3 regions of the Bradyrhizobium sp. 61 genome follow, and region 1 is predicted to be linked to each of the others. Evidence: predicted binding sites of a transcription regulator. Region 1 holds the regulator's gene; each other region holds the start of a gene.
What was found. Region 1 encodes HrcA, which represses chaperone genes, less so after heat shock. Its sites were predicted from a motif close to GTTAGCACTCNCNNNNNGNGAGTGCTAAC; they were not measured.
Positions count from the first base shown of each region.

Region 2: a site for HrcA is predicted at 4,634-4,662, ahead of IVB46_RS27720 (co-chaperone GroES). Genes of this name have one in related genera too.
Region 3: a site for HrcA is predicted at 3,614-3,642, ahead of IVB46_RS03365 (co-chaperone GroES). Genes of this name have one in related genera too.

Region 1 is NZ_JADPIU010000082.1:235,153-242,897, forward strand. It holds gene IVB46_RS31985 (hypothetical protein) at 1-672, shown strand, start outside; gene pncA (bifunctional nicotinamidase/pyrazinamidase) at 798-1,520, shown strand; gene grpE (nucleotide exchange factor GrpE) at 1,673-2,278, opposite strand; gene hrcA (heat-inducible transcriptional repressor HrcA) at 2,375-3,463, opposite strand; gene rph (ribonuclease PH) at 3,632-4,345, shown strand; gene rdgB (RdgB/HAM1 family non-canonical purine NTP pyrophosphatase) at 4,357-4,992, shown strand; gene hemW (radical SAM family heme chaperone HemW) at 4,979-6,133, shown strand; gene IVB46_RS32020 (penicillin-binding protein activator) at 6,240-7,475, opposite strand.
Region 2 is NZ_JADPIU010000072.1:73,939-81,683, reverse strand. It holds gene IVB46_RS27740 (L-lactate permease) at 1-367, shown strand, start outside; gene IVB46_RS27735 (META domain-containing protein) at 607-1,005, shown strand; gene IVB46_RS27730 (hypothetical protein) at 1,152-2,363, opposite strand; gene groL (chaperonin GroEL) at 2,507-4,138, opposite strand; gene IVB46_RS27720 (co-chaperone GroES) at 4,247-4,543, opposite strand; gene IVB46_RS27715 (hypothetical protein) at 4,873-5,394, shown strand; gene IVB46_RS27710 (protein phosphatase CheZ) at 5,655-6,434, opposite strand; gene IVB46_RS27705 (L,D-transpeptidase) at 6,749-7,564, shown strand; gene IVB46_RS27700 (DUF2076 domain-containing protein) at 7,638-7,745, opposite strand, start outside.
Region 3 is NZ_JADPIU010000008.1:126,334-134,078, forward strand. It holds gene IVB46_RS03345 (MFS transporter) at 1-792, opposite strand, end outside; gene IVB46_RS03350 (nucleoside transporter C-terminal domain-containing protein) at 952-2,202, shown strand; gene IVB46_RS03355 (cupin domain-containing protein) at 2,319-2,858, opposite strand; gene IVB46_RS03360 (usg protein) at 3,019-3,306, opposite strand; gene IVB46_RS03365 (co-chaperone GroES) at 3,685-3,999, shown strand; gene groL (chaperonin GroEL) at 4,044-5,684, shown strand; gene lepB (signal peptidase I) at 5,807-6,553, opposite strand; gene IVB46_RS03380 (slipin family protein) at 6,717-7,745, opposite strand, start outside.

The DNA.
Region 1 (7,745 bases):
CTCGAGACCCCCGCGGGTCTTGCCTATTTCACCACGGAAAGCGGCAAGGCCGGCGAGACGCCGGTGAAGCGCTACTCGATGATCGTGCCGGGCGCCGGCTTCTCCGGCTATGTCGCGGTGCAGATCCCGGAGAACGCGACCAAGATCTACACCGACGAGGCGGTGCGGCAGATGTTTGCGAGCGCCGTCACCCGCAAGCAGGTCTCGGCCGAAGAGCAGATCGGGCTGATGCCGTTCAAGATCACCGATCTCGCCGACTTCAAGGACATCCGCACCCTGGCGCCGGGCTCCAGCATCATCCTGGCCGACGGCAATGAGAGCTCGGGCTATGAATCCAAGCCGTTCATGATCCTCGGCCTGATCGGCGCCACCCCGCAGCAGGCCGACGACCGCGCCCGCTTCGCCCAGGAGGCCGCGCTCCAGATCCCCGGCGTGCGCGAGTCGCGCGTCACCATGTCCGAGCCGATCCGCATCAACGGCCAGCAGGGTTTCGAGACCCGGATCGACGGCGTCAGCGGCAAGGACAAGACGCCCGTGACCGTGGTGCAGTGGATCCGCTTCTCGAGCGGCGGCGCCTCGCTGCGCATCATCGCCAGCGCCCCGCGCGACCAGTGGTCGGCCGCCTTCACCCGCTTCCGCGCCGTGCGCGACGGCATCCAGCCCAAGGGTTAGTCTCAAGGGTTAGTCCAAGGGTTAGCCCAAGCGCTGGACAGAACCGGCTGCATTTTCGGGCTTCTGTTCGTATACGAACGGAACTAGGCTTCCTTCCATTGGATCATCCTGGAGGGAGGCGAACGATGCTTGATCGACGACAAATCCTCGCGGCGCTTGGGACAAGCGCTCTCGTAGCCCTTGCTCCAACCGCGCTCCTTGCGGCCGCATCGATCAAGCCGGACGATGCCTCCGCGCTGCTCGTGATCGACGTGCAAAACTGCTTCCTGCCCGGCGGCAGCCTCGCCGTTAAGGAAGGCGAGCAGGTCGTTCCGGTCATCAACAAGATGGCGAAAGCGTTTGCGAACGTGGTGATGACCCAGGACTGGCACACGCCGGGCCACATCTCGTTTGCGTCAGTGCATTCCGGCAAGAAGCCGTTCGAGACCGTCGATCTTCCTTACGGCAAGCAGGTGCTGTGGCCCGACCATTGCGTGCAGGGCACCGATGGCGCCGCGCTGTCGAAGGACCTTGCGATCCCGCATGCCGAGCTCATCATCCGCAAGGGTTTTCACAAGGACGTCGACAGCTATTCGGCCTTCCTGGAAGCCGACGGCAAGACCTCGACGGGCCTCGCCGGTTACCTGAAGGGCCGCAAGATCAAGCGCGTCTTCGTCGCCGGCCTCGCGACAGACTTCTGCGTCGCCTGGACCGCGCTCGATGCGCGCAAGGCGGGCTTCGAGGTCTATGTGGTGGAGGACGCCTGCCGCGGCATCGACACGCAGGGTTCGCTCGCAAAAGCCTGGGCCGACATGGCCAAGGCCGGCGTGAAGCGGATTCAGTCCGCGGATATCGCGGTGAGCGCGTAAGCGGCGCGAAAAGCTGCCAAACCCTCATCCTGAGGAGCGTGCTCCTTAGCACGCGTCTCGAAGGATGAAGGCCGAGCTGCAACAGCCGGGCCTGCATGGTTCGAGACGGCGCTGACGCGCCTCCTCACCATGAGGATCAACCAGTGCGCCGCTCAGTTCACTTCGTTGCTGTTCGCAGCCGGTGCAGCCTTGGTGCCGCCCTTGGCGACACCGACCAGCGCCGGGCGCAGCACGCGCTCGCCGATGGTGTAGCCGGCCTGCATGACCTGCACGACGGTGCCCGCAGGCACCGACGCATCCGGCACCTCGTACATCGCCTGCTGGAAGTTCGGGTCGAACTTCTGGCCCTGCGGATCGAACTTCTTCACGCCGTGCTTTTCCAGCGCGTTGAGCAGCGAGCGCTCGGTGAGCTCGACGCCCTCGATCAGCGAGGTCAGGCCCGGGTCGGCCGCGGCACGGGCCTCGGCCGGAACGGCATCGAGCGCACGCTGGAGATTGTCGGCGATGTCGAGCACGTCGCGGGCGAAGCCGGTGATGCCGTAGAGGCGGGCATCGGCGACTTCCTTGGTGGTGCGCTTGCGCAGATTTTCCATCTCGGCCAGCGTCCGCAGCATGCGGTCGCGCGCCTCGGCGGCTTCCTTCTGCAACAGCTCGACCGAGCCGGGCTCCGGATCGTCGGGCATGATGTAGGGTTTTGACACCACCGGCTCGTCGGTCGGTGGGGTCGTGTCGTCGGGCTGCCGGTCTCGATCGGTCATCGGCTCTCTTCTCGAACTCGTCTCAAGGGATTGTTGGCCCGGATATCGTGCCTAAGCTCACGAAAATCAAGCGCCCGTGATCGGAGGAAACGCCGATCAGCCCCCCAGGAGGCGGCTGACGATGCGCGCGGCGTAGTCCACGGTCGGGATTACGCGGGCATAATTCAGCCGCGTCGGCCCGATCACGCCCAAAACGCCGACGATATGGCCGGCGGCATCCCGATAGGGCGAGATGATGGTGGAGGAGCCTGACAAGGAAAACAGTTTGTTCTCCGAGCCGATGAAGATCCGCACGCCCTCGGCGGTCTCGGCGCGCCCCAGAAGGTCGATCACGCCGCGCTTGGTCTCGAGATCGTCGAACAGCAGGCGAACGCGCTCGAGATCCTCCAGCGCGTGCAGATCCTCGAGCAGATTGGCGTGGCCGCGAACGATCAGCTGGCGGTCCTCGTTCTCGCCGCCGGACCAGCTCGCAATGCCGGCCGAAATCACCTTCTGCGTCAGTTGGTCGAGCTCGGCGCGGGCTTCGCCGAGCGCGGTTTCGAGCTCGAGCCGCGCCTCGGCCAGCGTGCGGCCGCGAATCCGCGCATTGAGGAAATTACCGGCTTCCGTGAGCGCCGAGGAGGGAACTCCTGGCGGCAGCGACAACACGCGGTTTTCGACCTGACCGTCCTCGCCGACCAGGATCACCAGCGCCTTTTCGGGTTCCAGCCGGACGAATTCGATGTGTTTCAGCCGCGCATTGGATTTCGGGGTCAACACGACCGCTGCGGCGCGGGTGAGACCGGACAGCCGCGTCAGCGCCTCCGACAGCGCCGCCTCGACCGATTGGGCGTGACCCACCGACGTCAACTGGCTCTGGATCGACTGCCGCTCGGCGTCATTGAGGTCGCCGACCTGCATCAGGGCGTCGACGAAGAAGCGCAGGCCGAGTTCCGTCGGCAAGCGGCCGGCAGAGGTGTGGGGCGCGTAGATCAGGCCGAGCTGTTCCAGGTCGGCCATGACGTTGCGGACCGAGGCCGGCGACAGCGGCATCGCGATCAGCCGCGAAATATTGCGCGAGCCGACCGGCTCACCGGTCGCGAGATAGCTTTCGACAATTTGACGAAAGATGTCGCGGGAACGCTCGTTGAGCTGGGCGAGGCCTGCGCGCGGCGCGATCAGATGGATCGGATCGTGATGGGCCACGGACGGTAACTCCTCTCAGACGCTTATAATTTGTCCATCCCGGAGGGTTCTGACAAGCGTGGCGTTTGCGGGGTGGAAAACCCGGGGTGAAAAAGCCTTGCCGCCCACCCTCACCCCACCTACAAGCACCGCGAATAGCCCTTTTCCGAGAGTTTTGGAGGATTTCCCATGCGGCCAAGCCGCCGTGCGCCCGACGAATTGCGCCCCGTGACGCTGGAGCGCGGCGTGGTCAAATATGCGGAAGGCTCCTGCCTGGTGAAATTCGGCGACACCCATGTGCTGGTCACCGCCACGCTGGAAGACCGCCTGCCGCCGTGGCTGAAGGGCCAGGGCCGCGGCTGGGTCACCGCCGAATACGGCATGCTGCCGCGCGCGACCTCCGAACGCACCCGCCGCGAGGCCTCCGCGGGCAAGCAAAGCGGCCGTACCGTCGAGATTCAGCGCCTGATCGGCCGCTCGCTTCGTACCATCGTCGATCTCGAAGCGCTCGGTGAGCGCCAGATCACGGTCGATTGCGACGTGCTCCAGGCCGACGGCGGCACGCGCACGGCCTCGATCACCGGCGCCTGGGTCGCGCTCGCCGATTGCATCAACTGGATGAAGGCGCGCAACATGATCAAGGCCAAGGTGCTGCGCGACAACGTCGCCGCGATCTCCTGCGGCATCTACAACGGCACGCCCGTGCTCGACCTCGACTATGCCGAGGATTCGGAAGCCCAGACCGACGCCAATTTCGTCCTGACCGGCGATGGCCGCATCATCGAGGTGCAGGGCACCGCGGAACGCGAACCGTTCACACAGGACGAATTCCTCGCGCTGATGGCGCTGGCCCAGAAGGGTATCGCGCGGCTCGTGGACTTGCAGAAACTGGCCGTCGCGTAGTCAATAAGCCCATGCACCGCCGAATCACTGGAAAGCTCGTCATCGCGACCCACAATCCCGGCAAGCTCGCCGAGATGAAGGAGCTGCTCGCGCCTTGCGGCATCGAGGCGGTGTCGGCCGGTGAGCTCGGCCTGCCCGAGCCCGACGAGACCGGCAACGATTTCCGCAGCAACGCCGCGATCAAGGCGATCGCGGCGGCGCAGGCGACCAAGCTTCCCGCCTTCGCCGACGATTCCGGCATCGTGGTCGACGCGCTCGATGGCGCGCCCGGCATCTACAGCGCGCGCTGGGCCGGTCCAGCCAAGAATTTTGCCGCGGCGATGGCGCAGATCGAGCGCCTGTTGCAGGAGCGCGGCGCCACCACGTCCGACAAGCGCACCGCGCATTTCGTATCCGCGCTCTGCGTCGCCTGGCCCGACGATCATCTCGAAGAGGTCGAGGCGCGCGTCGACGGCAGCTTGGTCTGGCCGCCGCGCGGCACGGCCGGCTTCGGTTATGATCCGATGTTCCTGCCCAATGGCCACGATCGCACGTTCGGCGAGATGACCAGCATCGAGAAGCACGGCCTGCCGCCGCTCGGCCTCGGCCTGTCGCATCGCGCCCGCGCCTTCGTGAAACTGGCGGAGATCTGCCTTGAGCCGCGCTAAGCAAGCTTTCGGCGTCTATGTGCACTGGCCGTTCTGCCTGTCGAAGTGCCCCTATTGCGACTTCAACAGCCACGTCCGCCACGCCGCGATCGACGAGACGCGCTTCGCTTCAGCTTTCGCGCGTGAAATCGAAACGACCGCACAGCGTGCGCCCGGGCGTGAAGTCACCTCGATCTTCCTCGGCGGCGGCACGCCGTCGCTGATGCAGCCCGCAACCGTCGGCGCGGTGCTCGATGGCATCGGCAAGCATTGGCACGTCGCCAGCGATGTCGAAGTGACGCTGGAAGCAAACCCGACCAGCGTCGAGGCCACGCGCTTTGCCGGCTATCGCGCCGCCGGCGTCAACCGCGTCTCGCTCGGCGTGCAGGCCCTCGACGATGCCTCGCTGAAAGCGCTGGGCCGCATGCACAACGCCCGCGAGGCGCTCGATGCCGTCGCCATCGCGCGCCGCTCGTTCGACCGTTATTCGTTCGACCTGATCTACGCCCGCCCCGACCAGACGCCGGCGATGTGGGCCGACGAGCTGCGCCTCGCGATCGATGAAGCGGCCGAGCATCTGTCGCTCTATCAATTGACGATCGAGGAAGGCACGCCGTTCTTCGGCCTGCACCAGGCCGGCAAATTGAAGACGCCGGACGAAGCGGTCGCGCGCGCGCTCTACGACGTGACGCAGGAGACCTGCGACAAGCTCGGCCTGCCCGCCTACGAGATTTCAAATCACGCGCGGCGCGACGCCGAGTGCCGGCACAATCTGGTGTACTGGCGCGGCGATGAATATGCCGGCATCGGCCCCGGTGCCCATGGCCGCCTCGACATCGACGGTATCAGGCACGCCACCGCCACCGAGAAGCGTCCCGAGGCCTGGCTGATGCGCGTCGAGACCAACGGCCACGGCAACGTCACCGACGATCTCCTCAACAGCGAGGAGCGCGCCGACGAATTTTTGCTGATGGGACTTCGCCTCGCCGAGGGCATCGACCCCGAACGCTACAGCGCGCTGTCGGGCCGCCCGCTTGATCCCAAGCGCATCGCGCTGTTGCGCGAGGAGGGTGCGATCATCGTCGATGCGACGGGACGGCTGCGGGTCACGAGCAGCGGATTCCCGGTGCTGGACGCCGTGGTCGCGGATCTCGCCGCGTAGCGAGCTGCCGTCGGGTGGGCAAAGCGGAAGCGTGCCCACCATTTTCACAGCATTTGCAGGCAGATGGTGGGCACGGCGCGAAGCGCCTTTGCCCACCCTACGGCAGTTACGCCCCAAAGCTCTTCGGCGAGCCCGCGACCGCCACGCCACCACCCGTCGTCACCTTCATCACGGCGAGGCCGCGCTCGTTGGTGCCATCGGCGCGGAAGCGGAACAGGCCGTCGATGCCGGCGAAACCGGAAGGGTTGGTGAGCACATCCGGCGAGAAGCGCGTCGGGCCCTGCGTGCGCGCGAGCGCGGCGACGAGGGCGACCGCGTCATAGGCGAGCGTCGCGGTGCGGATCGGCTCGGCGCCGCATTTGGTGCGGTAGCGGCCGGAGAAGGCGCGGAAGCCGGCCGGGTCCGGCGCGGCGTAGAGACCGCCTTGCAAGTTCGCATTGGCATAGACACGCGGACTGTCCCACAGGCCGGTGCCGAGCAGCTGGATGTTGCGCAAATTCGCGCCCGCGGCCGTCATCGCATCGGCCACCGCGACGACGGCATCGCCGTCATCGGCGATGAACAGCGCATCCGCGCTGCCGAGCTGCTGCGCCACGGTGCGTGCCGGCGTCGCGCGATCGGCGCCGTATTTCTCGAAGGCGACAATGCGGCCGCCGCGCCGCGGCACCGCCGCCTTCACCGCGGCCTCGACGACATTGCCATAGGCATTGTCGGGCACGAGCACGGCGACCGAGCGCTTTCCGATGCTCGCGGAATATTCGACGATGCGGTTGACGTCGGACTCCGGCAGGAAGCTCAGCAGAAAGACGCCGCGGCCGGCGATGCTGGAATCGGTCGAGAACGCGATCACCGGGATGCCGCGCGTACGCGCGACCTGCGCCACCGCCGGCACCGACTGCGCGAACAGCGGGCCCAAGATGATCTCGGCGCCCTCGTCGACCGCCTGCTGCGCGCCCGCCTGGGCGCCTTGCGGGCTGCCGTTGTCGTCCTTGATCAGGAGCTGGATGTTGGGATTCTGGAACTCGGCCAGTGCCATCTCGGCGGCGTTGCGCATCGACTGCGCGGCGAGGCCGGCATTGCCGGCGGCCGAGAGCGGCAGGATCACGGCAACCTTCACCCCGCCGCTGCCGGCGGTGGTGGCCTGTTGCGGCGGTCCGGCCGGCTGAGCCGGGGCCGGGGAGGAGCTGCTGAACGGGTTGGAGAACTGGCTGAGACTCTGCTGCACGCCGGCGCAGGCCGACAGCAAGGGGGCGCCGAGCAACAGGCCGAGTGCGCTCCGCCGGGTCGCCCCCAATAATCGGGAGCCCTGAACGGGAGATTTAGGATCGCGCGGGCCCAGCATCACAACTTCTCTTCTGACCGGCCGTCGGCCGGCTGGTCACAACATTCTTTCCACGACACAAGCCGCGGATTCAGGCATATTGTCGGCAAATAGTTAACTAAAACAAAAGGATAATGACCACTTAACGCGGCCACACCTCAAGCCCTGGCTAGCTGTCCACCATCCGTCACCCGCATCAAGGTGGCGTTTCCGCCGCGAATGTGGCGCCGACGCTTCATTCCCTCTGCAATGTGATGCCGGATGGATCACATTCCAGTCCTTCCTCACCCC
Region 2 (7,745 bases), on a different contig from region 1:
CGCCTTTGCCGCAACGGGCGTGCTCTATCCCTTCTTCGGCACGCTGCTCGGTTGGCTCGGCGTGGCGCTGACGGGGTCGGACACCGCCTCCAACGTGCTGTTCGGAAACCTCCAGAAGATCACGTCCGAGCAGCTCGGCCTGTCGCCGATCCTGATGGCCGCGGCCAACTCGTCCGGCGGCGTGATGGGCAAGATGATCGACGCGCAATCGATCGTGGTCGCCTCCACTGCCACCAACTGGTACGGCCATGAGGGCACGATCCTGCGCTTCGTATTCTGGCACTCGATCGTGCTGGCCTCCCTAGTCGGCCTGTTCGTGACGTTGCAGGCCTATGTCTGGCCGTTCACGGCGATGGTGCTGAAGTAGCAGGCCACGTCTCGCTTCAACGCAAATCCCCGCAGGGCTTCGCCTTGCGGGGATTTTTGCATCTGATGCATGATCCGGAAAAGTGCGAAGCGGTTTTCCGAAAAAATCATGCTCAAACAACAACCTGAAGCGCGATGACGATTCATCCCAATCTCATCGCGCTTTAGCGTCCGCGAACCTTCTCAACTGCGTCGCCGTCTTATAGAAGGTGCCGCAAATCAGGTCGGTCGAGAGGTCTCATGGTTTCGCTAAAGCAGATGGCGTGTTTGGCGGTTGCAATGCTCGCGATGTCCACGCTCGCGCGTGCAGAGGACGGTTTTCCGTTCGGTACCGAGATGACGCTGGAGGCCCTGCCGCAGCCGGGCTCGAAGCGGATTCCGAACATCGAGATCGGCGACAATGGCGAAGTCGTGCTGGAGCTCTGGTGCAAGGGCGGCAAGGGCCAGTTCTCGGTCGCCGGCAACACGGTGATCTTCATGCCCGGCCAGATCCAGGATCGTTCCTGCCCGCCGGCCAGAGCGCAGGCCGACGACGAGCTCGTCGCGGCGCTGGGCAGCGTCGAGACCTGGAAGCGCCAGGGCGACGTGCTGACGCTGATCGGTCCCAAGCCGCTGCGCTTCAGGACGACGGGGAATTAGGTCTCGTGTCCCGGATGCGCTGCAGCGTGCAACGCTGCTGCGCAGAGCCGGGACCCAGACTCGATCGGCGACTTCGCTTGCGGCCTCTGGGCCCCGGCTCTGCAGCGCATCACTGACGTGCTGCGCTGCGTCCGGGGCACGAGAGTCTACTTCCACACCGACTTGTCGGCGTCCCAGCGCTGGCCTTTCAGCTCTTTCGCGAGGGCCTCGACTGAGCCGTTGTCGTCGGGCTGATCGCCCTCCTCGTCGGCCGAAGCGTCATCCGAGAGATTGAGCTTGGCGCCGCTGCTCTCATCGGCGGTCGTGGTCGAGGGGCTGCCGATCCACAGCATCAGTTTGTCGGTCGTGCCGGGCTTGTCGGGCGAGATGAGGCCTGCAACCTCGATCGTGTCGGTGAGCTCGAGTGCCGGAAAATCCTGGTTCGGCCGCTTGAAGACGAGCTTGAGCTTGCCGGTGGCCGGGTTGAAGCTGTGCGAGACCTGCTTTGCCGCAAGCGTCCGGCTCAGCACGCCGGCGACGGCTGAGGCGAGCTTGTCACGGCTGATCTTGTCGCCGTCGCGCCAATCGGCCGCGGGAAAGCGGATGGTGCGGTCCATCTCGGTCATGCCCGCGGTCCAGCCCGCCGCGGTGACGCCGGGCATCGCCTTGAACTTCGCCAGCAGCGCGCCGGCGCGTTCCGGATCGACCGACATGTTGATGGTCTGCTCGCCGGCACGCAGCGCGTCGCAGCCGACGGTCAGGCTCGCCAGCGTCACCTCGACGTCCTGGCCCTTCAGGCTCTTCAGGAACTCGGTCGCCGCATCCAGCTTGACCTTGACCGCGATCGCTTCCGGAGAGACGTCGGTGAAATCCTTCGGCTGCGGCGTGATGCCGTCGTCGGAGGTCTGGTTGTCCTGAAATTCCTTCTCGCTGAGATCGGAATTGTCGGGCGAGGTGACCTCGGTCACGGCCTGGCCGATCGCGATCTGGCCGCGGAACTCGAACGTGTCGCCGGATTGTTTGCGCAGCAGCTTGACGGTGACGGGCGCCTTCTCGCCGAGGCTCTGCGTCGTGCCCGTCAGGTTCTGGCCCGCGACCTGGAGATTGACGACGAAGCGGTCCTTGCGGTCGGAATTCTTTGCGACGGGATAGCAGACGTCGAGCACGGCCGCCGTCACCGTCTTGCCCTGCCGCGTCTCCTTCAGGATCACGTCGGCATTGCCGTCCATCAGGCCGTCGATCGAGGTGAAATAGCGGGTCTCCGTCCCGCCCGGCGCCGTGGCCTTCGGCGACAGCTTCATCTGGGCCGATGCGACATCGGGCGAGACGGCAAGCAGGGCCGCCAAAAGGGCTGTCGAACAAACCAGAAGCGCACGCATCGATGAATCCTCGCGCAATCGAATCGGCGCGCCACCGTAGTGGGTTTTGGCCGCCGGTTGAATTGGAAAGCAGAAGGGGCAGGGTCGGCAAAAAAGAAGGCCGCCCGGAGGCGGCCTTCGCAACATTGTAACGGAACGGAGGCTTAGAAGCCGCCCATGCCGCCGCCGCCCGGCATGGCGGGCGGAGCTTCCTTCTTCGGCGTTTCGGCGACCATGGCCTCGGTGGTCACCAGCAGGCCGGCCACGGACGAGGCGTCCTGCAGCGCGGTGCGGACCACCTTGGCGGGATCGATGATGCCCTTCTCGACCATGTCGACATAGTCCTCGTTCTGGGCGTCGAAGCCGAAGGTCTCGGACTTGTTCTCCAGGATCTTGCCGACCACGATCGAGCCTTCCACGCCCGCGTTCTCGGAGATCTGACGGATCGGGGCTTCCAGCGCCTTCAGCACGATGTTGATGCCGGCCTGGACGTCGGCATTGGCGTTGGTGAGACGGCCCACCGCCTTCTTGGCCCGCAGCAGCGCGACGCCGCCGCCGGGGACGATGCCTTCCTGCACCGCGGCGCGGGTGGCGTTGAGCGCGTCCTCGACGCGGTCCTTCTTCTCCTTGACCTCGATCTCGGTCGCGCCGCCGACGCGGATCACCGCGACGCCGCCGGCGAGCTTGGCGAGGCGCTCCTGGAGCTTCTCACGGTCGTAGTCCGAGGTGGTTTCCTCGATCTGGGCCTTGATCTGGCCGACGCGGGCCTCGATCTCCGGCTTCTTGCCGGCGCCCTTGACGATCGTGGTGTTCTCCTTGTCGATCACGACCTTGCCGGCGCGACCGAGCATCTTCACCGTGACGTTCTCGAGCTTCATGCCGAGGTCCTCAGAGATGAGCTGGCCGCCGGTGAGGATCGCGAGGTCCTCGAGCATGGCCTTGCGGCGGTCGCCGAAGCCCGGCGCCTTGACGGCGGCGACCTTCAGGCCGCCACGCAGGCGGTTGACGACCAGGGTGGCCAGCGCCTCGCCCTCGACGTCCTCGGCGATGATGACGAGCGGCTTGCCCGACTGCACCACGGCTTCCAGCACCGGCAGCATGGCCTGCAGGCCGGACAGCTTCTTCTCGTGCAGGAGGATGTAGGCGTCCTCGAGCTCGGCGGTCATCTTCTCGGGGTTGGTGACGAAGTAGGGCGACAGATAGCCGCGGTCGAACTTCATGCCCTCGACGATGTCGACCTCGGTGTCGAGCGACTTGTTCTCCTCGACGGTGATGACGCCCTCGTTGCCGACCTTCTGCATTGCCTGGGCGATCATCTTGCCGATGGCGGCATCGCCGTTGGCCGAGATGGTGCCGACCTGGGCGACCTCGGAGGAGGCGGCGACCGGCTTGGCGCGCTTCTCGATGTCCTTGATGACAGCCGTAACCGCGGTGTCGATGCCGCGCTTGAGGTCCATCGGGTTCATGCCGGCGGCAACCGCCTTGGCGCCTTCGCGCACGATGGCCTGGGCCAGCACGGTCGCGGTGGTGGTGCCGTCGCCCGCGGTGTCGTTGGTCTTGGAGGCGACTTCGCGCAGCATCTGCGCGCCCATGTTCTCGAACTTGTCCTCGAGCTCGATCTCCTTGGCGACGGTGACGCCGTCCTTGGTGATGCGGGGTGCGCCGAAGCTCTTCTCGATGACGACGTTGCGGCCCTTCGGACCGAGCGTCACCTTGACGGCGTTGGCGAGAATGTCGACGCCGCGCAGCATGCGTTCGCGCGCGTCTCCGGAAAACTTGACGTCTTTGGCAGCCATTTCTTCAATCCCTCGTGTTTCGTGACGTGTCTACCGCTTGCGGAATGACCGAATGCCCGGATCGCGCGATCCGGGCATGACATTCAGCGGCTGTTCAGGCTGACGGCCTTAGGCCATGACGCCCATGATGTCCGACTCCTTCATGATCAGGAGCTCTTCGTTGTCGATCTTGACCTCGGTGCCCGACCACTTGCCGAACAGCACGCGGTCGCCGACCTTGAGGTCGATCGGGATCAGCTTGCCGGCCTCGTCGCGGCCGCCGGGGCCGACGGCGACGACCTCGCCCTGGGACGGCTTTTCCTTGGCGGTGTCCGGAATGATGATGCCGCCCTTGGTCTTTTCCTCGGCGTCGATACGTTTGACCACGACGCGGTCATGCAGCGGACGAAATTTGGATTTAGCCATGACGTTTCCCTTTGGAGGCTCGCTTCGGAAGGAATGGAAGTGGGTAGGGGCGGCGTCCGTCCACCCTCTTGCCGAGGATCGAACGGCGCGCTTAGCAATCGGGCTTTCCGAGTGCTAATAGTGCGCCCGGAAATATGGCTTGGCCGCGATCCTGTCAAGCAAGGGTGGTTAAGCGATTGGTGAGGCGGATATAGGATCGTGTCTGGAGAAACTTATTGGTCGCGCTGGCGTATAAAGGACGTCATTGCTCCGACAGCGGTTTTGCGCTTGGCTGCAGGAGGGATGCGGTCGGGGTCTCATTTGGGGGACGGTTTGCTCGGGGGAATGTCATGATCAGGTCAGCTCACGCACGCACGGTTGCCAATCTGGCGGCCGCCTCCTGCCTGGCGCTGCTGCTTGGCGCCTGCGGCGGCGGTATGAGCCTGCCGTCGTTCTCGTCGTCTTCGCCGCCGCCCGAGGCTGAGCCCGGCACCGGCCCGGAAATGCCGGCGAGCATCCGCGCCGACGAGATCGTCGGCCGCTGGGGTCTTGCCTCGTTCCAGAACCCGGCCGACCGCGCCCGCACCGAGGCCGCGGCCCGGGCGCAGTGCAAGAATCCCTACGTGATCACCGCCGGTTCCTCCGGCGGCGTGATCATGCATCTCGCCGACCAGGCGACGCCGCAGGAGCTGCGGCTGAAGGGCTCGCCCAGCGGCAAGAACTACATCGGGCCGGCGGGTCCCACCCCCGGCGAGCAGGACCGCGAGATCGTCTCCTTCGACGGCCGCGTCCTGATCACCCGCTTCATCGACAAGGACGCCGCCACCCGCTACGGCAACATGGTCTACGTCCGCTGCGCGCCGCGGGCGTAGTCTCTCCTTCGTCATGCCGCGGCTTGCCGCCTTCGCTGAAGCTTCGGCGAGCCGAGCGCTCGTCTGGGCCTCGGCGTAGCCTTGGCGGAGCCGGGACCGGGGCATCCAGTACGCCGCGGCCTCTCGGCTCAATCACCGCCGCCTCTGGAATACTGGATCGCCCGGTCAAGGCCGGGCGATGACAGTGGAGGGGATGGCTCCAAAACAAAAAAACGCCGGCTCAGCGCCGGCGTTTTGTTTTTCCGTAATGTCGCGCCCGATCAGTCAAACAACGCGTCGATGTCGTCCTGCGAGGCGTGGCCGACGTCGCCGGCGAGCTTGGGGCCGTTGAGGAGCTTTTCGTCCTCGCTGCGGGTGTCGGCCGGCGCGGGCACATGGGCCTTGATCGCGTCGACGCCGCCCCAGATCTCCATCATCGCATTGATGTGCTGCTCGATGAACTTCATCGTGGTCATGACCTTGCTGATGCGCTGGCCGGTCAGGTCCTGGAAGTTGCAGGCTTCGAAGATCGAGATGACGCGTTCCTGGATGTCGTCGGCGAGCCGCTTCTGCTGGTCGGCCGATTGCACCTTGGACATCGCGCTGGCCGCCTGGTCGATCGATTCGGCGGCTTCGAGGATCTGCTGGGTCGCCTGCTCGGTGCCGCCGACGACCGCGCCGAGCTCGCCATTGACCTTGGCCATCTCGCCGCCGTCGAAGCTCTTGCCGTGCAGCGTCGCGATCTCGCGCTTGGTGCGATCGATGGCGTCGTGGATGAGGTCGAGCTCGACCTTCAGCTTCTCGCACTGCTCGATCTGTGCCCGGTAGGTATCGAGCATGGTACGAGCTTCAGAGAGCTCGTGGGCAGTGGAAGCGTCGATCGCCGCCATGGCCGCGCTGCCGGACAAGGGCACGGTGCCCTTCGCCATCTGTGCGCGGATCGCACGCAGCTCCGCCATGATCTCGTTATGCATCGGCGCAGCCTCCTCAATCATTTCGGGGCTGGGCATCTCGCCGACAATAGCCTCCTCGACACGAAAACGTTTGCGGTGAATAGCCATCAGGAACTCCCCCCACCTCACTCACGCGTCTTTGTAGGCAGAAGCAATTTAACACGAGGTTCACAGCGGGAACTGTTGCGCGGCCGCACGCGACGGCGCGAAAAGAAGCGATTAACCATGGGCCTGCGGCGTTCATCGAAAATAAACGCTGATCGCCAAATTGCACCCTCGCTCGCGACGTGGTGAATCGAAACGGCTGATACGTTTACCAAACAAAGCGGCTTTTGCTCTTTATTGACCACGTCGCGGTCGCCGGTCAGCCATCGGCTCTGCACGACGCATGTGATCTAGACGAAACAGTACAGAGTACGTCGATGTTCAAGAAAATGTCTGTCGCGCTGCTCGGCAGCGCTTGCACCTTCATTGCCGGCGCGAACAGCGCCAGCGCCTTCGACAATAGTGTGCCGAACGATCCGCCCGCGGTGCTCTACCAGCCGCAGGTGCAGCCGGCGCCGGTGCGTGTCGCCTCCAATGCGAATATGGGCGGCGGCTTCATCGAGTTCCTGTTCGGTGACGGTCCCGGCCGCGGCCCGGCCTACGCGCCGCAGCAGCCGGTTTATCAGCAGCAGCCCGGCTATTACGACCAGCGCCGCCTGCCACCGATGGGCGAGCCGCAGATGCAGGGTGGATATCAGCAAGGCGCAGGTCTCCAGCAGGAGGCGGTCGATCCGCGCCAGCGTCCGTTCGATCCGAGATTCGAGAAGCAATCCGTCGACTATAGCGGCAAGGAAACTGCCGGCACCATCGTGGTCGATACGCCGAACAAGTTCCTCTATCTGGTCGAGGGCAACGGCCGGGCGATGCGCTACGGCATCGGCGTCGGCCGTCCCGGCTTCACCTGGTCCGGTGTGAAGTCGATCACGGCCAAGCGCGAATGGCCGGACTGGACGCCGCCGGCGGAAATGATCGCGCGCCGGCCCGACCTGCCGCGGCACATGGAAGGCGGCCCGGAAAACCCGCTCGGCGCGCGCGCGATGTATCTGGGCTCGACGCTCTACCGCATCCACGGCTCCAACGAGCCCTGGACCATCGGCACCAACGTCTCCTCAGGCTGCATCCGCATGCGCAACGAGGACGTCATCGACCTCTATGGCCGCGTCAATGTCGGCACCAAGGTCGTGGTGATGTGAGCGCCTGACGTTCGACATGAAAACGGCCGCCTTCCGGGCGGCCGTTTTTGTTTGTCGCGCTGATCGGGCAGCCTCACGCGTAGTCGCTGCCGCCATCGTCTCCGCCGCCGAAGTCGCTGTCGTCGTCGGCTACGTCCATATTGCCGTTGTCGTGGTCGTTGTCGTCGTAGTTCTGATCGTT
Region 3 (7,745 bases), on a different contig from region 1:
GAGCCCCATCGGGCCGGTCTGGAGGATGTCGCGGGCATAGATCGGCAACAGCGCGGTGACGCCGCCGAACAGCACGGCAAACAGATCGAGCGAGATGGTGCCGAGGATCGCCGGGTTGCTGCGGATGAAGCGGACGCCGGCGAAGATGTTGTCGGCGTCCGTCCCCTCCTTGGAGACCGCCTGCGGACGCGGCCGGATGAAGCCGGTCAAAATCATCCCGAGAATCCAGAACAGCAGCATCACGGCATAGGCAAGATGCGGCGCGACCGCGTAGGCAAAGCCGCCGAGCGCCGGCCCGGTGATGGTTGCGACCTGCCCCGCGCCGCTCGCGACTGCGGTTGCGCGCTGGAGCGATCCCTGCGGCGCGATCAGCGGCAGCAGCGCAGCGGTGGTCGGGCTCTCGAAGGCGCCGGCAATGCCGAGCACGAAGGTCGCGATGAAGATCTGCACCTCGCTGACCAGGCCGAGATAGGTGATGATCACGAGATAGAGCGCGGTCGCGGCTTCCACGAGCTGGCAGAGCTGGACCACGCGCTTGCGCTCGAAACGGTCGGCGGCGTGGCCGGCGACGAACACCAGAAGCGCGGTGGGCAGGAATTGCACGAGGCCGACCATGCCGAGATCGAAGGCGGAGCCGGTGAGATCGTAGATCTGCCAGCCAATCGCGACCGCCGCGATCTGGCTGGAGAAGCGCGACAGGCTGCGCGAGAGCAGGAAGAACAGGAAGGCGCGGTGGGAGAGAAGTGCGCGGGCGGTGACCGGCGGATTCGAGGATATCGGCTGCTCTGTCATCGCCTCTTGGGTCACGCTTGGACCGTCCGCCCCCTGATTTCGACCTGCCCCGCGTGGCTGACGCAGGCCTGCTTGTCAACAGCGGGCGGCTTCGACGGCCTTCCGGCATTGCGTTTGCAACGCACGCGCGGCCATAATCATTGAGGGTTTGGGGACATCATGCTTCGGCTGCAATCGGCACTCGGCGTTTTCGCATTGCTATTGATCGCTTGGGTGCTGAGCGAGAATCGCCGCGCGGCCTCGGCTCGCCAAGCAGCGATCGGGCTTGTCGCAACCTTCGTCACCGCGGTCGTGCTCCTAAAGGTGCCCGTCGTCGCGCGCGCCTTCGGCGCCATCAACGACGCGGTCGGCGCGATCTCCGCGGCCTCGCGCGCCGGCTCCTCCTTCGTGTTCGGCTATGTCGGGGGCGGTCCCCTGCCCTTCGATCTGAAGGTGCCGGGCGCCGATTTCATCCTGGCGTTCCAGGCGCTGCCGATCGTGCTGGTCATGAGCGTGCTGACGACGCTCTTGTTCTATTGGCGCGTGCTGCCGCCGGTCGTGCGTGGCATGGCCTGGCTGCTGGAGCGGACGCTGGGCGTCGGCGGCGCGGTCGGGCTCTCGACCGCGGCCAACATCTTCCTCGGCATGGTCGAGGCGCCGCTGTTCGTGCGGCCGTATCTGGCGCAGATGACGCGCAGCGAATTGTTCCTGGTGATGACCGGCGGCATGGCCGGCATCGCCGGCACGGTGCTGGTGCTCTACGCGACGCTGCTGGCGCCGCTCATTCCCGATGCCGCCGCCCATTTCGTCATCGCCTCGGTGCTGGGTGCGCCGGCCGCGATCCTCGTCAGCCTGATCATGGTGCCGGAGACGTCAGACAAGCGCACCGGCGGCGCGCTGGAGGATCCCGAGATGGATGTCTCCGGCCCGATGGATGCGATCGTGAAGGGGACGAGCGCGGGGATCGAACTGCTGATCAACATCGTCGCCATGCTGCTGGTGCTGGTGGCGCTGGTCTATCTCGTCAATGCCATCCTCGGCCTGCTGCCAAACATCGGGGGCGCCGCGATCTCGTTGCAGCGCCTGCTGGGCCTCGTGATGGCGCCGGTGTGCTGGCTGATGGGATTGCCCTGGGACCAGGCGGTGACCGCCGGCAGCCTGATGGGCACCAAGACCGTGCTCAACGAGCTGATCGCCTATGTCGACTTCTCAAAACTGCCGCCCGATACGCTCGATCCGCGCTCGCGCCTGATCATGCTCTACGCAATGTGCGGCTTCGCCAATTTCGCCAGCCTCGGCATCATGATCGGCGGCTTAGGGGTGATGGCGCCGGAGCGGCGCGAGGAGATCAACGCGCTCGGGCTGAAGTCGATCGTGTCGGGGACGCTGACGACGTGTTTGATGGGCGCGGTGGTGGGGGTGTTGAGTTAGGCTCTCTCCACCGTCATTCCGGGGCGCCGCGAAGCGGCGAGCCCGGAATCCATCGGGCGTCAGCACATGCCGAGAAATGGATTCCGGGCTCGCGCTGCGCGCGCCCCGGAATGACATCAGGCCTTCAACTCCACCGTCCTGAACTCCGCCGGCAGGATCACCTCCAGCAGCTCCACGTCATCCGAATAATCCAGGATCATGTGCTTGATCTTCGGCGGCTGGGTCCAGGCGCTGCCTTCCTTCATCAAGGTCTCGCCCTGACCGTCCATGTAGGTCTTCACCCAGCCCTTGAGCACGTAGACCATCTGGAATTCGACGTCGTGGAAGTGCAGCTTCGACACCTCGTTCGGATCGCAGGGGCCTTGCAGGCGGATCACGTGGGCTTGCGCGAGGCCGTGGCTGGCTTCGGCGATGCCGAGGTCGCGATACTTGGCGTAGACGCGCAGGCCATCGGCCTTGAAGTCTTCCTCGCGGTGATGGCTGATGGCGATGCGCTGCTTGGGACGCGCGGGCTTTTTCGGAGCGGCCTTCGCCGGTGTCGTGCGCGCCTTCGCCTTCACCGCCTTGCGCGCCGAGGATCGTGCCACGGCCTTGGCTCCGCTCCGCTTCTTCACCGCGGCCTGGGCTGCACTGCGCGATTTTGTTTTCTTGGCCATGGGCCGCCTCCCTGTTGTTATAGGCGGAGGCTAGCACAGAACGAGATATCGTAGGGTGGGCAAAGCGAAAGCGTGCCCACCATTGCCAGATGCAATCGTGGAGAGATGGTAGGCACGGCGCGAGCGCGCCTTTGCCCACTCTACGATGCCGGCGCGCTGTTCAATGCAGCCGGAACACGCCATCCACGGCGCGCAGCTCGGCCGGCTTGATCAGCTTGGAATGCGCGACGGTCACCGAATGGAGCGGACCGTCGAGCTTCTCCTGCCAGAACGCCAGGAAATCCTTCAGCGCCGGAAATTTCGGAAACATGTCGTAGTTCTGCCAGACGTAGGTCTGGAGAAGCGAGGGATGATCGGGCATCCGATAGAGAATTTGCGCCGTCGTCAGCCCGTAACCCAAAAGCTGTTTCCGGAAATCTTCGGAAACGCCCCCACTCCGCAAGCCCATGCCAACCTCCTTTGCAGGAGCGCATTCAAGGGGCGGCTTGGTCGGTGTGCGCCTTACGAGCCACCCGGTACTGATGCGCTCACATGAGAGAAATGTGACGCAAACTGACAATCCATCTCAAGCCTAAAAGTTTAACAAGCTGTTGAAATTCAATGCTTTAGCAGCAGAGGCGGCTCCGTGCTAATACGGTCACCGGGCGGGTTAACGATGGTAAAGAGATTCTGGCACCCGGGCCTTCAGAGTGCCGATTTTTCTGCTAGAAGCCCTTGCCCCCGCAAAATTCCTGTCCTATTTCAGCCTCGCCTGTGCTAGCACTCGCTGGCACAGACTGCTAACGCCAAAAAATTCCCATACCGTGCAACTACTTAGGAGGACTGCATGAAATTCCGTCCGCTTCACGACCGCGTCGTGGTCAAGCGTATCGACGCAGAAGAGAAGACCGCCGGCGGCATCATCATCCCCGACACTGCCAAGGAAAAGCCCTCGCAGGGCGAAGTCGTCGCCGTCGGCCCCGGTGGCCGCGACGAAGCTGGCAAGCTGATCCCGATCGACCTGAAGGTCGGCGACCGCGTGCTGTTCGGCAAGTGGTCCGGCACTGAAGTCAAGATCGACAACGTCGACCTGCTGATCATGAAGGAAAGCGACATCATGGGCGTCCTCGACGTCCCCGCTTCCAAGAAGAAGGCGGCCTAAGAGCCCCCTCTCCCCACCAGCTAAACACCTAAGGAAAAATCCAGATGTCAGCTAAAGAAGTCAAATTCGGCGTCGATGCACGCGACAAGATGCTGCGTGGCGTCGACATCCTCGCCAACGCCGTCAAGGTGACGCTCGGCCCCAAGGGCCGCAACGTCGTCCTCGACAAGTCGTTCGGCGCTCCCCGCATCACCAAGGACGGCGTCACCGTCGCCAAGGAGATCGAGCTCGACGACAAGTTCGAGAACATGGGCGCGCAGATGGTGCGCGAAGTCGCCTCCAAGTCGGCTGACGCGGCCGGCGACGGCACCACCACCGCAACCGTGCTCGCGGCTGCGATCGTTCGTGAAGGCGCAAAGTCGGTTGCCGCCGGCATGAACCCGATGGACCTGAAGCGTGGTATCGACCTGGCCGTGGAAGCCGTGGTCGCCGACCTCGTCAAGAACTCCAAGAAGGTCACCTCGAACGACGAGATCGCCCAGGTCGGCACCATCTCGGCCAACGGCGATGCGGAGATCGGCAAGTTCCTCTCCGACGCCATGAAGAAGGTCGGCAACGAGGGTGTCATCACCGTCGAGGAAGCCAAGTCGCTCGAGACCGAGCTCGACGTCGTCGAGGGCATGCAGTTCGACCGCGGCTACATCTCGCCCTACTTCGTCACCAACGCCGACAAGATGCGCGTTGAGATGGACGACGCCTACATCCTCATCAACGAGAAGAAGCTCTCCTCGCTGAACGAGCTGCTGCCGCTGCTCGAGGCCGTGGTGCAGACCGGCAAGCCGCTGGTCATCGTCGCCGAGGACGTCGAAGGCGAAGCGCTTGCGACCCTCGTCGTGAACCGTCTGCGCGGTGGTCTGAAGGTCGCGGCCGTCAAGGCTCCGGGCTTCGGCGATCGCCGCAAGGCCATGCTGCAGGACATCGCGATCCTGACCGGCGGCCAGGCGATCTCGGAAGATCTCGGCATCAAGCTCGAGAACGTCACGCTCAACATGCTCGGTCGCGCCAAGAAGGTGATGATCGACAAGGAGAACACCACGATCGTCAACGGCGCCGGCAAGAAGGCCGACATCGAGGCGCGCGTGGCCCAGATCAAGGCGCAGATCGAGGAGACCACCTCGGACTACGACCGTGAGAAACTCCAGGAGCGTCTCGCCAAGCTCGCAGGCGGCGTCGCGGTGATCCGCGTCGGCGGCGCGACCGAGGTCGAGGTGAAGGAGCGCAAGGATCGCGTTGATGACGCGATGCATGCGACCCGCGCGGCGGTCGAGGAAGGCATCGTCCCGGGCGGCGGCGTCGCCCTGCTCCGTGCCTCCGAGCAGCTCAAGGGTCTGCGCACCAAGAACGACGACCAGAAGACCGGCGTCGAGATCGTGCGCAAGGCGCTGTCGGCTCCCGCTCGCCAGATCGCGATCAACGCCGGTGAAGACGGTTCGGTGATCGTCGGCAAGATCCTGGAGAACAAGACCTACGCTTACGGCTTCGACTCCCAGACCGGCGAGTACGTCAACCTGGTCACCAAGGGCATCATCGACCCGACCAAGGTGGTCCGTACCGCGATCCAGAACGCAGCCTCGGTTGCCGCGCTCCTGATCACCACGGAAGCCATGGTCGCCGAACTGCCCAAGAAGGGCGGCGCCGGTCCGGCGATGCCCCCGGGCGGCGGCATGGGCGGCATGGACTTCTAAGGTCCAACCACCTCAAGAACTACGAAACCCCGGCAGCGATGCCGGGGTTTTTGTTTTGGGCAAACTCTCTACCCCCGTCATTCCGGGGCGCGCGGAGCGCGAGCCCGGAATGACGGGGCCCCTCACCAGACCTTCCCCAGCCGCTCCATGTGCGGCTCGCCGTCTTCATCGAGCGACCAGAAGATCCGGGTCACCCGCCCGACGAGGTTGTCCATCGGAATGAAACCCATCGTTGCCATCACGCGGCTGTCGCTCGAGTTGTCGCGGTTGTCGCCCAGCACGAAGAAATGGCCGGGCGGCACGGTGTAGACATTGGTGTTGTCGTAGTAGCCGTTCTCGACGCAGTCGTAGGTGATGTAGGAATTGCCATTGGGCAGCGTCTCGCGCCAGCGCTTAACCTTGACGCTGCCATCCAGACCGCAGGCGGTGCCGGCGAGCCCGTTTGCGAGCGCGACGCGCGTCACCGGCCTGTCATTGAGGACAAGCTGTCCCTGCCGCATCTGGATGCGGTCGCCGGGCAGCCCGACCACGCGCTTGACGTAGTCGACCGAGGTGTCCTTTGGCGCGCGAAACACGACGACGTCACCGTGCTCGGGCTCGGCAGCAAAGACACGGCCCGAGATCCAGGACGGCGCGAAAGGGAAGGAATAGCGACCGTAGCCATAAGCATATTTGGCGGCAAAGACGTAGTCGCCGACCATCAGCGTCGGTGCCATCGAACCCGACGGGATGTTGAACGGCTGATACAGGAAGAAGCGAAACAGGAACGGCGGCGACCACAGCACCGGGATCAACAGGATCAGGACGACGATCGCTTTCCATTCCCGCGGCCGGGCCGTAGGGCGGATCGTTTGCTGAAGAGTGGTCATTCGCTTGCCATGATCGAGATTGTGGTCGTCACCGTGAGATTACGCAACCTTCGCGCGCGTGCAATACCCACGCATGGTTTTGGTCGCACGGGCGCGCGCACGCGTTCATCGCAAGCGTCGACAATGGAAATGTGAAGGGCCGCCCGTGGGCGGCCCTTCTGCTTCATGCGCTCTCGGGCGCCTTCAGGCGCACGAGCCGGGTCAGGAGGGCATCGAGGCCCTCGCCGTTGCCGGCATGGAGGTCGATGCGGCCGACCTTCTCGACCAGCCGCTCCAGCGACTCCAGCTCCTTGAGCCGCAGCAGCAGGGGGTTCTCCTCCATCAGGCGGGCGGTGTTCAGGAGCGAACGCGTCGCCGCGGTCTCCTCCTGCCGGCGGATCAGGTTCGCCTTCGCGACCCGCTCCGCCTCCACCACCTTGTTCACCAGCTCTCGGATCTCGCCGGGCAGGATCACGTCCTTGACGCCGAGCTCGGTCACCTCCACGCCGGACTCCGCGACGCGTGCCCGCACATAGTCGCGCAGCTCCGCATCCAGCGCCGCCTTCGCAGACAGCACCTCGTCCAGCGTCCGGCCCGCCACCGCCTCGCGGATCGCGAACTGCACCAGGCGGTACAGCCACGCATCCACGTCGGGCACGGTCGCAACCGTGCGCTCGGGATCGACGATCCTGCGGAACGCCGTCAGCGTCACCCGCAGCGCGATGCGATCCTTGGTCAGCATCTCCTGCGCGGTGATCTCGACCGCCTGGGGCCGCAGGTCGAGGCGCTTCACCTCGATCTTGCGGCCGACGGTCCAGAAGGCGTGCCGGCCGGGCGCAAGCCGCTCCACGAGCCGGCCCTCGACATAGAGCAGGCCCGCCTCGTGGTTCTCGACCACCGCTTCCATCACGACGGTCGAGCGGTTGCGCTCGATCATGGTCAGGTGCCGCGCGCCAACCCGGGGATCGGCGGACACATCGATGCGCTCGACATCGATGCGGGTCGCGACCTTCCAGTAGACGCGCACCTGCCAGGGCGTCATCAGATGCACGGGCCGACCGTCGAGGCTGACGATGGCGATCTCGTCCGCCTTGGTCTCGATCGCCTCGAACAGCTCAGCGGCGAGATCAGGCCGCGCGGCCTTCAGCACCGCGTAGCGATCCGCGGAGAATTCGCTGCGCACCACGTCGAGCACCTCGGCCTTCAGCTCGTG